3 regions of the Serratia sp. KH_031 genome follow, and region 1 is predicted to be linked to each of the others. Evidence: predicted binding sites of a transcription regulator. Region 1 holds the regulator's gene; each other region holds the start of a gene.
What was found. Region 1 encodes ArgR, which controls arginine synthesis, uptake and breakdown. Its sites were predicted from a motif close to ANTGAATAAAAATACANT; they were not measured.
Positions count from the first base shown of each region.

Region 2: the regulator ArgR is predicted to act here: its motif matches at 1,223-1,240, upstream of argC (N-acetyl-gamma-glutamyl-phosphate reductase).
Region 3: the regulator ArgR is predicted to act here: its motif matches at 2,147-2,164, upstream of argA (amino-acid N-acetyltransferase).

Region 1 covers NZ_CM174496.1:4,357,963-4,362,315, forward strand. The annotation lists gene mdh (malate dehydrogenase) at 1-781, opposite strand, end outside; gene argR (transcriptional regulator ArgR) at 1,246-1,716, shown strand; gene yhcN (peroxide/acid stress response protein YhcN) at 2,097-2,360, shown strand; gene rhaM (L-rhamnose mutarotase) at 2,531-2,845, opposite strand; gene rhaD (rhamnulose-1-phosphate aldolase) at 2,856-3,680, opposite strand; gene AC3ISQ_RS19680 (L-rhamnose isomerase) at 3,690-4,353, opposite strand, start outside.
Region 2 covers NZ_CM174496.1:4,650,192-4,654,544, reverse strand. The annotation lists gene argE (acetylornithine deacetylase) at 25-1,170, opposite strand; gene argC (N-acetyl-gamma-glutamyl-phosphate reductase) at 1,491-2,495, shown strand; gene argB (acetylglutamate kinase) at 2,513-3,286, shown strand; gene AC3ISQ_RS21045 (argininosuccinate synthase) at 3,321-4,353, shown strand, end outside.
Region 3 covers NZ_CM174496.1:1,143,669-1,148,021, reverse strand. The annotation lists tRNA gene AC3ISQ_RS05040 (tRNA-Met) at 174-250, shown strand; tRNA gene AC3ISQ_RS05035 (tRNA-Met) at 314-390, shown strand; tRNA gene AC3ISQ_RS05030 (tRNA-Met) at 455-531, shown strand; gene amiC (N-acetylmuramoyl-L-alanine amidase AmiC) at 713-1,969, opposite strand; gene argA (amino-acid N-acetyltransferase) at 2,197-3,522, shown strand; gene recD (exodeoxyribonuclease V subunit alpha) at 3,549-4,353, opposite strand, start outside.

The DNA of each region.
Region 1 (4,353 bases):
CATATTTGCCGTCACCTTCAACATAAGCACATTCCACCACACCTTTTTCGCCTTGTAGCGCACGTACCAGAGACAGACCAAAGCGAGCGGCTGCCTGTCCCATAGACAGCGTTGCAGAACCGCCACCAGCTTTAGCTTCTACCACTTCGGTACCCGCGTTCTGGATACGTTTGGTCAGGTCGGCAACTTCTTGTTCAGTGAAGCTAACACCAGGGATCTGAGACAGCAATGGCAGAATAGTGACGCCTGAGTGGCCACCAATCACTGGCACGTTCAAGTCTTCCGGTTGTTTGCCTTTCAGCTCAGCCACGAAGGTGTTGGAACGAATGATATCCAGCAAAGTCACACCAAACAGTTTGTTTTTGTCGTATACACCAGCTTTCTTCAGCACTTCTGCTGCGATAGCCACGGTGGTATTTACTGGGTTGGTGATAATGCCGATACAAGCTTTCGGGCAGGTTTTTGCCACTTGCTCGATCAGATTACGCACGATACCGGCGTTCACATTGAACAGATCGGAACGATCCATACCAGGCTTACGCGCAACACCAGCAGAAATCAGAACGACATCCGCACCGTGCAGGGCTGGAGTTGCATCTTCGCCACTGAAGCCTTTGATTTTAACTGCGGTTGGGATGTGGCTTAAGTCAACGGCAACACCTGGAGTCACTGGGGCGATGTCGTAGAGAGAGAGTTCAGAACCTGAAGGAAGCTGGGTTTTGAGTAGAAGGGCGAGGGCCTGGCCGATACCGCCAGCAGCACCGAGAACTGCAACTTTCATCCTATACTCCTTTATTATCTTAAATATAAAAACGCCGTGAATTCTTTGGGGCAGACCATAAATTATTACGTCTTTAAAAACAATCTCTTAACATTCAGTTTGCGAGCTGACGCAATAAATTCGTTGATTTGTGCCTATTTTAGATTAAATGGCTTATGAATTAATGACATAACGCATACTAATCATAAATAACATGAGATTATTCACCTAGCGAGTTAACCGGGCGTTACATTACACCCTTACGCCGCACCAGAACAACATCATTTTCATAACATTTTATTCACTTAACCTTGCCACTATTTCCGCTAACGGAAAGGCATATTCATGGCGAATCGATTTTGTTAAAATGGCGCCCTTTCCTTGTTGTCTGGGCGGTTTTATTTTCGCCTGACTTTCTTTTTTTGCATAAAAATTCATTTATATGCATAATAATGACATCCATTGTCAACATTCCACGGTGCCAAATGCGTAATCCCGCAAAACAGGAAGATCTGATCAAGGCGTTTAAAGCGTTATTGAAAGAAGAAAAATTCAGTTCTCAAGGCGAGATCGTTTTAGCGCTGCAAGATGAAGGCTTCGAAAATATCAACCAATCCAAAGTATCGCGTATGCTGACCAAGTTTGGTGCAGTACGCACACGCAATGCCAAAATGGAAATGGTGTATTGCCTTCCAGCAGAACTCGGCGTCCCAACCACTACCAGCCCGCTGAAGAATTTGGTGTTGGACGTTGATCATAATGATGCGGTGGTGGTGATCCACACCAGCCCCGGCGCAGCGCAGCTGATTGCCCGTCTGTTGGACTCACTGGGTAAATCTGAAGGTATTCTCGGCACCATCGCCGGTGACGATACTATTTTTGTGACGCCAGCCAATACCTTTACTGCGCGTCAGCTGTACGAAGCGATTCTTTCCTTGTTCGAGCAAGAACTGTAATAACCTCTATTAACAAAGCGTGGTCACGGCCACGTTTTGTTCGCCTCTTTTATTTTCTCTGCGCTTTATCACTGCCTTTCCCCCCCATGGCAGCATATTTTCATGTCATTTCTATGTAGGCAGTGATCAATGCTGATATCTTTCGCACTTTTAGTCAAAGACACTCATTGGATTGAAGTTATTGATATTTATCATCAAAAGATCATTTTGCGAGCGTTTTTTATTCTCTGTGGTTATAAACGATAGCTAATTTCATAACAAAGTTTCACTAGAAATTGTTAGCTAGCTATTAATTTTTTACGTTACTAGGCATATACTCATTTTCGTGACGTGAATCACAGTTGACGAAAACTTATAAAAGAATACGATGAGGTGAAATTATGAAAACTAAAACTACTATCGCAACCCTGAGCATCTTATCTATGCTTTCCTTTGGTGCATTTGCAGCACAATCCATCGATGCATCCCAAGCCGCTCAGCTGCAGCCTGTCGGGACTATTACCGTAAGTGGTGTTGCCGCAGCGCCTTCTGATATCCGTGCTGCACTATCTGCCAAAGCAGACGCCAAAGGCGCGACCGCATATCGAGTCATTGAAGCGCGTAACGAAGGTAACTTCCACGCAACTGCTGAAATCTACAAATAAAATAAGGGATTACACATTTGCTGAACTGATTACCCTCGTCACTGCCACTGCCGAGTTCACTAGCAAAGTGCATCCCCAAATATATTCGTCCTATCCGACGAACCCCTTGCCCTCATTTATGAGGGCTTTTTTGACTCAAAAATACGAGTCCATACACGGAGAGAGCTCCACTACGCGAGATAAAACACCGATTTCAACTCCTGACTCACCGGGCTGTTGTCAGCGTTGCTCGGCATAATCTCTTGCATATACTTCCACCAGCGTTGGCATACTTCGGTCTGCGCCACTGCGTTCCAGCAAGCTTCCGATTCAATTTCTAGCGTGGCAAAAAGCAAATGACGTTCTGCATCGAGATAAATAGCGTAATGATGAGCACCGTGCTGCTTAAGAATCGTTTCCAGTTCTGGCCAAATCGGCGTATGACGGCGTTGATACTCTTCATGGGCATCAGGGTTTACCTGCATGACAAAGGCTTTGCGGATCATGATACTTCCCTCAATCTTTCAGAGCTGCTGACATTGGCGTAACACCAAAACGCTCACCAAGGGCAACCAGTTCCACACTCGTAATGGTCTGTTTCATACCGCCCATCGAGTAAACCTTCACCAGAATTTCTGAGGATTTCTCGGCGGTGTCGATCAAACCAAAAGCGTCGTCCAACGTCGGTCCGGTACCGAAAATGCCGTGATGCGGCCATAGCACCAAACTGTGGGAGCGCATCTGTTCGGCGGTGGCGGAGCCGATACCATCGGTGCCTGGCACCATCCATGGCACGATGCCAATGCCGTTTGGGAATACCACTAAACACTCGGTGCTGCCTTCCCACAGTTTGCGAGTAAAGCTAGCGTTATCCAGCGGTAACACATAACTCAGCGCGATCAAGTTAGTGGCGTGGCAATGCATGATGACGCGGTCTTGGCCATTGGAAACCTGTTTGCGTACCACGTGCGACTGGAAGTGAGCTGCCAATTCAGATGTCGGCAAGCCGCCATTCACCAATCCCCAATGGATGTGGTAAGCCATGCCATCATCGGTAATTTGTAGCAGCACCAAGTTATCTACCGGATCGATTTGCACGTTACGGAAAAACTTACCGGAACCCGTCACCAGGAACCAACAACCCGCCAGCTCTGTTGCCGGTTGAGTCAGTTCCACGCAGCGCGGTGCTTTATAGAACTCATCGCGATACGGTTCTACATCAGCAGCATCCACCCGCAGACTGATATTGCCACCGTTACGTTCATCCCAACCTTTCAGCCACATGTCGCCAGTGGCTTTCACCATGCCCTGAATAAACCATGAAGAAAAAATACGTTGCATGTGTGCTCCTTAACGTTGGGTTAAAACTTGTTGTTCATAGTGACGGACAGTGGTGAGCCAAGAGGCATCCGCCGGAGTATCGTGACGTTGGCAGTACATTTCCCAAACCGCCTGCCACGGCAGACATTTTTGTTCCTCGAGTAACGCCAAACGTGCGGTGTAATCGCCTTCACGCTCAAGTTGACGTAATTGGTCAGTCGGTTCTAACAGCGCGCGCAGTAACGCTTTTTTCATATTGCGAGTACCGATAACCCAGGCACCGATACGGTTGATGGAAGCATCAAAGAAATCGAGGCCAATGTGCACACGATCAAACAGGTTATGGCGAATGATTTCACTGGCAATGGCTTGGGTTTCATCGTCCAGTAACACAACATGATCGCTGTCCCAACGCACTGGGCGGCTAACGTGAAGCAATAGGCGTGGTACATACAACATGGCACTAGAGATTTTGTCGGAGATCACTTCAGTTGGGTGGAAATGGCCCGCATCTAGACACAACGCGGTTTGACGACTGGTGGCGTAACCGAAATAAAACTCGTTGGAACCGACGGTGTAACTTTCCGCTCCTATGCCAAACAACTTGCTTTCCACCGCATCGATATGGTGCGCCGGGTTGAGTTGCTCTGAGATGACATCATCCAGCGCTTCCAACAAACGCTGACGCGGAGCC
Region 2 (4,353 bases), 290 kb from region 1:
CATTACCCATACCATTTCTTGGGTTTATTGGTGGCAGAAATGATCGACCAACTGACCGATCAGCTTGCGTGTCGGTTCGATGAATGCAATATCGATATATTCATCCGGCTGGTGCGCCTGATTGATCGAACCTGGCCCCAATACCAGTGTTGGACAGACTTCCTGCACAAATGGTGCCTCGGTGCAGTAGTTAACCACTTCGGTGCGTGTACCTAATAATCTCTCAATCACCGCCACCATGTGGTGATCGGTTGGGCACTCATAACCTGGGATCGGCGGATGCAGTTCATCAATAGTCAAACGACCCGGCCAACGCTCTTGAACCGGTGCCAAAGCGCTATGTAGCAACTCGTTGATGTTATCCAGCGTCATCCCCGGCAGCGGGCGAATATCCATATGTAACTCGCAACAGGCGCAGATGCGGTTCGCGGCATCACCGCCATTGATATGGCCGAAGTTCATGGTTGGATAAGGCACGGCGAAAGCAGGATTGTTGTAGCGTTCCTGCAAGGTTTTACGCAGTTCCATCAGGTGGCCGATGGATTCGTGCATTAACTCAATGGCATTCACTCCACGAGCCGGATCGCTCGAGTGGCCGGACTGCCCGACAATACGAATCGCGTTGGAAAGGTGGCCTTTATGCGCCCGTACCGGTTTCAGCGACGTGGGTTCGCCGATGATGGCGAAGTCCGGGCGAATTTTGGTCGAGGCGGCAAAATAACGTGCGCCCGCCATCGTCGTTTCTTCATCTGCGGTGGCTAAGATGTACAGTGGCTTGGTCAGTTTGCTGGCATCGATATCACGCACCGCATCGAGGATAAAAGCAAAGAAGCCTTTCATATCGGCGGTACCCAGCCCGTACAACTTGTTGTCGTGCTCGGTCAGAGTGAAAGGATCGCGCGTCCAGCGTCCTTCGTCATAAGGTACGGTATCGGTATGCCCCGCAAGCAGCAAACCACCGCTACCTTGCCCAATACTGGCTAACAGATTGAATTTGTTACGAGTATCTGGCACTGGCTGCACATCGACACGGAAACCCAAATCGCCAAGCCATTCCGCCAGCAAGTTGATTAATGCTTCATTACTCTGATCGAGGGAGGCATCGGTAGCGCTGATTGTTGGGGTAGCGATCAACGCCCGGTACAGCTCAATAAATGGAGGTAATTTCATCTTCACTGTTGACAGCCCTTGGTTGTGATAGTATCAATATTCATGCATTTATTTTGAATAAAAATACAGTAAGCTGGTGCGTAAGGGAACACGATACCCGGATGTTTACAAAAACATCAACGCCCGACCTGGTGGGTGAACGGCGCAACGATGCGGCTAAGCCCTGTTATCCGTTAACTATACCCAAAGTAATTGGAGTTGCAGCTAGGCGGCAAGTGCGAGAATCCCCAAGAACATAGATAACTATGTGACTGGGGTGAGCGCACGTAGCCAACAACGCTGCGGCTTCAAGTACGACGGGTAAGAAGGTGTAAGGCCACATGTTGAACACGCTGATTGTTGGTGCCAGCGGTTATGCCGGAGCGGAGCTCACGACGTATCTGAATCGCCACCCACACATGAACATAACCGCTTTAGCGGTTTCAGCGCAAAGTGCAGATGCAGGAAAATTACTTTCCGATCTGCATCCCCAGCTAAAAGGGATCGTCGATCTGCCGCTGCAACCCTTGGTTGACGTGGCTGAAGCCGCCAAAGGCATCGACGTGGTGTTTCTCGCCACTTCCCATGAAGTCAGTCACGACATCGCCCCAGAATTTTTGGCTGCGGGCTGCGTGGTGTTCGATCTTTCCGGTGCGTTCCGCGTGCAAGATGCCAATTTCTACAGCCAGTATTACGGTTTTGAACATCAGCACGGCGGTTGGTTAGAGCAGGCGGTATACGGTCTGGCAGAGTGGCAGAGCGAGAAAATCAAACAGGCGCAGTTGATTGCCGTGCCGGGTTGCTACCCAACGGCGGCGCAATTGGCGCTGAAGCCACTGATCGAGAAACAATTGCTGAATCTCGACCAATGGCCGGTGATTAACGCGACCAGCGGCGTCAGCGGTGCCGGACGTAAAGCCAGTCTGACCACCAGTTTCTGTGAGGTCAGCCTGCAACCATACGGCATTTTCACTCACCGTCACCAGCCGGAAATCTCCGCGCATTTGGGTATCCCGGTGATTTTCACGCCACACCTGGGCAACTTCCCACGTGGCATTCTCGAAACCATTACCTGCCGTCTGAAATCCGGCGTTACCGCGCAAGACGTGGCAGCAGCTTATCACGCGGCTTACGATGACAAACCGCTGGTTAGACTGTATGACAAAGGTGTCCCGGCGTTGAAATCGGTGGTAGGTCTGCCGTTCTGCGATATCGGTTTTGCCGTACAGGGCGAACATTTGATCGCGGTGGCAGTAGAAGACAATTTGTTGAAAGGTGCTGCCGCCCAGGCGGTGCAGTGTATGAATATCCGCTTTGGGTTCCCGGAAACCCAGTCATTACTTTAATGTGGGATGAAACAACGATGAACCCGTTAATTATTAAACTCGGTGGCGTGTTACTGGATAGCGAAGAAGCGCTGGAGCGGTTGTTTACCGCTTTGGACGCTTATCGTGCCGAGCATCAACGCCCATTGCTGATTGTCCACGGTGGCGGTTGTTTGGTGGATGAGTTGATGAAGCAACTTTCTCTGCCAGTGGTAAAGAAAAATGGCCTGCGTGTCACACCTGCTGATCAGATTGACATCATTACTGGTGCCTTGGCGGGGACGGCTAATAAAACTTTGTTGGCATGGGCGGTAAAACACAAAATCAATGCAGTGGGTTTGAGTTTGGCAGATGGCGGTAGCGTTAGCGTCACTCAGTTGGACGAGGCGTTAGGGCACGTTGGCAACGCGCAACCGGGTTCTCCAGACTTACTGAACTTGTTATTGAATTCAGGCTATTTGCCGGTGATCAGCTCCATCGGTATCACCGCCGAAGGCCAGTTGATGAACGTGAATGCCGATCAGGCTGCGACGGCGCTGGCGGCGACGTTGGGGGCGGATTTGATCTTGCTGTCAGACGTCAGCGGTATCCTCGATGGTAAAGGGCAACGTATTGCTGAAATGACCGCAGAAAAAGCGGAACAACTGATTACTCAAGGCATCATCACCGATGGTATGGTCGTGAAGGTGAATGCGGCGTTGGATGCCGCACGTACCCTTGGCCGTCCGGTGGACATTGCCAGTTGGCGTCATGCCGACCAACTCCCTGCTTTATTTAACGGCGTGTCAATCGGCACCCGGATCCTGGCTTAAATTTTTAAAATTTAGAATGACAAGGAATAACAACATGCAAACCAAAGGCATCAAGAAAATCGTTCTGGCTTACTCTGGCGGTCTGGATACTTCGGCGATCATTCCATGGTTGAAAGAAAACTACGGTGGCTGTGAAGTCGTGGCGTTCGTGGCGGATATTGGTCAAGAACGTGGCGATCTGGAAGGAGTGGAGCAAAAAGCGCTGCAATCCGGTGCCTCTGAGTGCCATGTGGTGGATTTGCGTGAAGAATTCATCCGTGATTACGTTTATCCAGTATTGCAGACCGGTGCTTTATACGAAGGTAGCTACCTGCTGGGCACTTCAATGGCGCGGCCAATTATCGCTAAAGCGCAGGTCGAGCTGGCGCTGAAAGTGGGTGCTGATGCGTTGTGCCACGGTGCAACCGGTAAAGGTAACGATCAGGTGCGTTTCGAAACCACTTACACCGCGTTGGCTCCACAGTTGAAAGTGGTTGCACCTTGGCGTGAGTGGAATCTGCGTTCTCGTGAAGCGCTGTTGGACTATTTGAAAGAGCGCAATATCCCGACCACCGCATCGCTGGAAAAGATCTACAGCCGTGACGAAAACGCTTGGCATATTTCTACCGAAGGCGGTGTGTTGGAAAGCCCGTGGAATGCACCGAACAAAGATTGCTGGGTGTGGACCGTTGATCCTTTAGAAGCGCCAGACCAACCTGAGCAAGTGACCGTTACTGTAAACAAAGGCAACGTGGTTGCGGTGAACGGTAAAGCACTGAGCCCATATCAGTGTCTAGAGGCCTTGAATACGCTGGGTGCTAAGCACGGTGTAGGTCGTATCGACATCGTGGAAAACCGTTTAGTGGGCATCAAATCCCGTGGTTGCTACGAAACCCCCGGTGGCACCATTATGGTGGCGGCGCTGCGTGCGGTAGAGCAGTTGGTTCTGGATCGTGATAGCTTCAAATGGCGTGAGCAGTTGGGTCTGGAAATGTCTTACGTGGTATACGATGGTCGCTGGTTTGCTCCACTGCGTCGTTCCATTCAGGCTTCTGCACAAGCGCTGGCGGAAGAAGTTAACGGTGAAG
Region 3 (4,353 bases), 1.6 Mb from region 1:
GCAAACGCTCCCAGATAAAGGAATCTCAGGAATTAAAAAAGCCCAAGCAGCAGACAATGATGAAAAAGAACGCAACATGGGGAGTAATTCAGCAAAAAAATGCATTTCATTAGATTAATGGTCAAAAATGGTTGCAACATAATGAATGCAGCGTATAGTGCGCTTCCATCGGACGCGGGGTGGAGCAGCCTGGTAGCTCGTCGGGCTCATAACCCGAAGGTCGTCGGTTCAAATCCGGCCTCCGCAACCAACCGATACTGTACCAGCAGTATCAAATGAAAGGTTGGTTTCGATAATCTAGCATCAAGACGGACGCGGGGTGGAGCAGCCTGGTAGCTCGTCGGGCTCATAACCCGAAGGTCGTCGGTTCAAATCCGGCCTCCGCAACCAATTGATACTGTATTAGCAGTGTCAGATGAAAGATTAGTTTCGATAACATAAGCATCAAGACGGACGCGGGGTGGAGCAGCCTGGTAGCTCGTCGGGCTCATAACCCGAAGGTCGTCGGTTCAAATCCGGCCTCCGCAACCAATCTTGATGACATCAATTAAACACCTTAACGGGTGTTTTTTTGTATCTACCCTTCATACTTCAAACCGCCTCTGTGTTGGCTTTCCTCACTCACCCCAGTCACTTACTGAAGTAAGCTCCCGGGGCTTCGCTGCGTCGCCGCCTTGATGCGATTCGAATTATTTTGGGTAGCCAATCCTCTCTACCGACGTGCCAGTGCTCCGCCGTTGGAGAAATACGCCTTAATCCCTGCCAAAATGGATTCCGCTACTTGTTGCTGAAAATGACTGGTGCGCAGCTTACGCTCTTCATCAACGTTACTGATAAACGCGGTCTCTACCAGAATCGATGGGATGTCCGGTGCTTTCAACACCGCAAAACCGGCTTGATCGACACGATTCTTGTGCAAACGGTTAATTTTCCCCATTCGGTTCAGCACTTCCTTACCGAATTTCAGGCTGTCATTAATGGTCGCTGTTTGCATTAGATCGAACATGGTGTGATCCAGATAACGGTCACCACTTTTACTCACACCACCGATCAGATCCGACTCATTCTGAGTTTGAGCCAAGAATTTAGCAGCGCTACTGGTCGCCCCTTTTGTCGACAAGGCAAATACCGAAGAACCCCGTGCCGCACGGCTGGTAAAAGCATCAGCGTGAATCGAAACAAACAGATCGGCACGTTGTTTACGCGCTTTTGCCACCCGCACCTTAAGCGGAATAAACACATCCTCATTACGCGTCATAAACACCTTCATGTTTGGCTCTCGCTTAATCATGGTGCTCAAACGACGTGCAATCTGTAAGACGATATCTTTTTCACGCGTTTTAAATTTACCAATCGCCCCTGGGTCCTCACCGCCATGTCCCGGGTCCAGCATGATCACAATCGGTCTGTCACGCCCCGCTTTGCCCGGTTGTGGCGCTTCTGCCGGTGCAGGCAAGGTCTTTTCCAGATCGCCCTTGTTGTAATCTTCTAGCAATGCCAATAGGGGATCATACTCTTCACCGGAAGCACTTTTGGTGGGATAAAGATCCAACACCAAGCGGTTCTTGTACTCAGCCACTGGCGCGAGGGTAAACATATGCGGACTCACGCTTTGCTTAAGCTCCAGCACCAATCGGACGGTATTTTGGTCAAACTGGCCGACACGCACCTGCTTCAAATACGGATCACCCTTTTGCACTTGTTCGGCGATGCCCTTCAACACGCTATCCAGGTTGATATCTTCAATATCCACCACGATACGGTCAGGGTTAGTCAACGCAAACTGTTTATATTTCAGTGCAATATTGGATTCTAGCGTGACGCGGGTATAGGTTGAGGAAGGCCAAACACGAACGGCAATAACATGTGACGAAGCGGCAAAGCCCACACGGCTCACACTCAGCAACCAGGTTGCGGCAACCCCTTGTAATAAACGACGGCGGCCCAGATTGTGATTCGAGTTTGTCATGCGGCTCCAACAGGTAACAGATTAAAAAAACGCCAATAAAATAAGATTGGCAAAAACTTTAACTAATCCGCCCGGTGCTGTCATCAGAAAATCTTTCTATGGTTTTTCAATTTGTTAACGAATTAACGCCATTAATAGGTGAGCACGGATAATTTCTTACTTGCCATCAATACAAGAAAAGAATAAAAATACAAAAATACCGTATAAATATGCAAAGAGGATGTGCCGTGAAGGAACGTAGTACAGAGCTGGTTCAAGGATTCCGTCACTCAGTACCTTACATTAATGCCCACCGTGGCAAGACTTTTGTGGTCATGCTCGGTGGTGAAGCCATCGAACACCCAAACTTCCCCAGTATCGTCAACGATATTGGGCTACTGCATAGTCTAGGAATTCGCTTAGTTGTGGTTTATGGCGCTCGCCCCCAGATCGACGCCAATCTGGCGCAACATAATTTAGAACCTGTTTACCATAAATATACCCGCGTGACCGACGCCCAGACGTTAGAGCTGGTCAAACAGGCGGCTGGATTATTGCAATTAGATATCACCGCTCGTTTGTCGATGAGCCTGAACAACACGCCATTGCAAGGTGCCCACATTAATGTGGTCAGCGGTAATTTTATCATCGCTCAACCGTTAGGCATCGATGATGGCGTCGACTATTGCCACAGCGGTCGTATTCGCCGTATTGATGAAGAAGCTATTCATCGCCAGCTAGATAGCAAAGCCATTGTGCTCATCGGCCCAGTCGCGGTTTCCGTGACCGGCGAGAGTTTTAACCTGACCTCCGAAGAAGTCGCCACCCAATTGGCGATCAAATTGAAGGCTGAAAAAATGATCGGTTTCTGCTCATCACAAGGCGTGACCAATGCAGAAGGCAATATTATTTCCGAATTATTTCCCAATGATGCTCAGCGTCGCCTCGAGGAACTGGAAACCAGTGGTGATTACCACTCAGGCACCGTGCGTTTCCTGCGTGGCGCAGTCAAAGCCTGCCGCAGCGGTATACGTCGTAGCCATTTGATTAGTTATCAAGAGGATGGTGCGCTGGTGCAAGAGCTGTTCTCCCGCGACGGTATCGGGACACAAATCGTCATGGAAAGTGCCGAGCAGGTACGCCGCGCGACCATTAATGACATCGGCGGTATTCTGGAACTAATTCGTCCCCTGGAACAACAAGGTATCTTGGTGCGTCGTTCGCGCGAACAGTTGGAAATGGAGATCGACAAATTCACTATTATTGAACGCGATAATCTGACCATCGCTTGTGCGGCGCTGTATCCGTTCCCGGAAGAACGCATCGGTGAAATGGCTTGTGTCGCGGTACATCCGGATTACCGGAGCTCATCGCGTGGTGAAATGCTGTTGCAACGGGTAGAAGCGCAAGCACGCCAAATGGGGCTGCAAAAGCTATTTGTTCTCACCACCCGCAGTATCCACTGGTTCCAAGAGCGGGGCTTTACCCCAGCCGATGTAGAAGTGCTGCCAATGCAAAAACAAGCGCTGTACAACTACCAACGTCGTTCCAAGATCCTGCTGGCGGATTTGTAATGCTTGAGGGGAGCAATGCTCCCCTGTCATTCTGCTTTTAACCTTTCTACCAACCCACTACGGCGTTGAGTCGGTGTGCGAATGGCATTCGCTAACACGTTATCGGTGGCGTATAACGAGAGCCGTTGGCGTGCACGGGTGATAGCGGTATAGACCAGCTCACGGGTCAATACCGGTAGATAATGGTTTGGCAATACCAGAGCCGTATGGTCAAACTCAGAGCCTTGAGATTTGTGAACCGTCATGGCGTAGGCGGTTTCATACATCGGTAAACGACTAGGTTGCACCGATTTTATACTGCCATCGGGGAGTTGGAAGTGAACACGCAAATCGCCATTGGCATCGTGCAAAGCAATACCGATATCGCCGTTGAACAACCCCAATGCACTATCATTGCGCCCAATCATGATCGGACGACCAACATACCAACGCCCTAACCCACCCGGCGAGCGGTGTATCAAGCCTGCACGGTGTAAGCCATTTTCAATTCGCTCATTCAGCCCTGCCACACCAAATGGGCCTTCGCGTAAAGCACACAACAGTTGGAAACGACCAAATTCAGCCAAGACTTCTACGGCTTCAGCCCCTGCTGAAATTCGCTGTAAATAATGGCGATAACCCATCACACAGTGGTCGAGCAACATTTGATAATCTTCGGTTTCCGCTAAGGGGTAACCAGTCACATCGCTAAAACTACCGTTAAGTGCCTTACGAGCCTGTTGAACTTCCCCCGCGTTTACCGCTAAGGCGAGTTGACCAATACCGGACTGTGCATCAAAGCGATAACTTTTACGCAGCAAACACAGGCTTTCGCGCACGTTGGCAACCTGC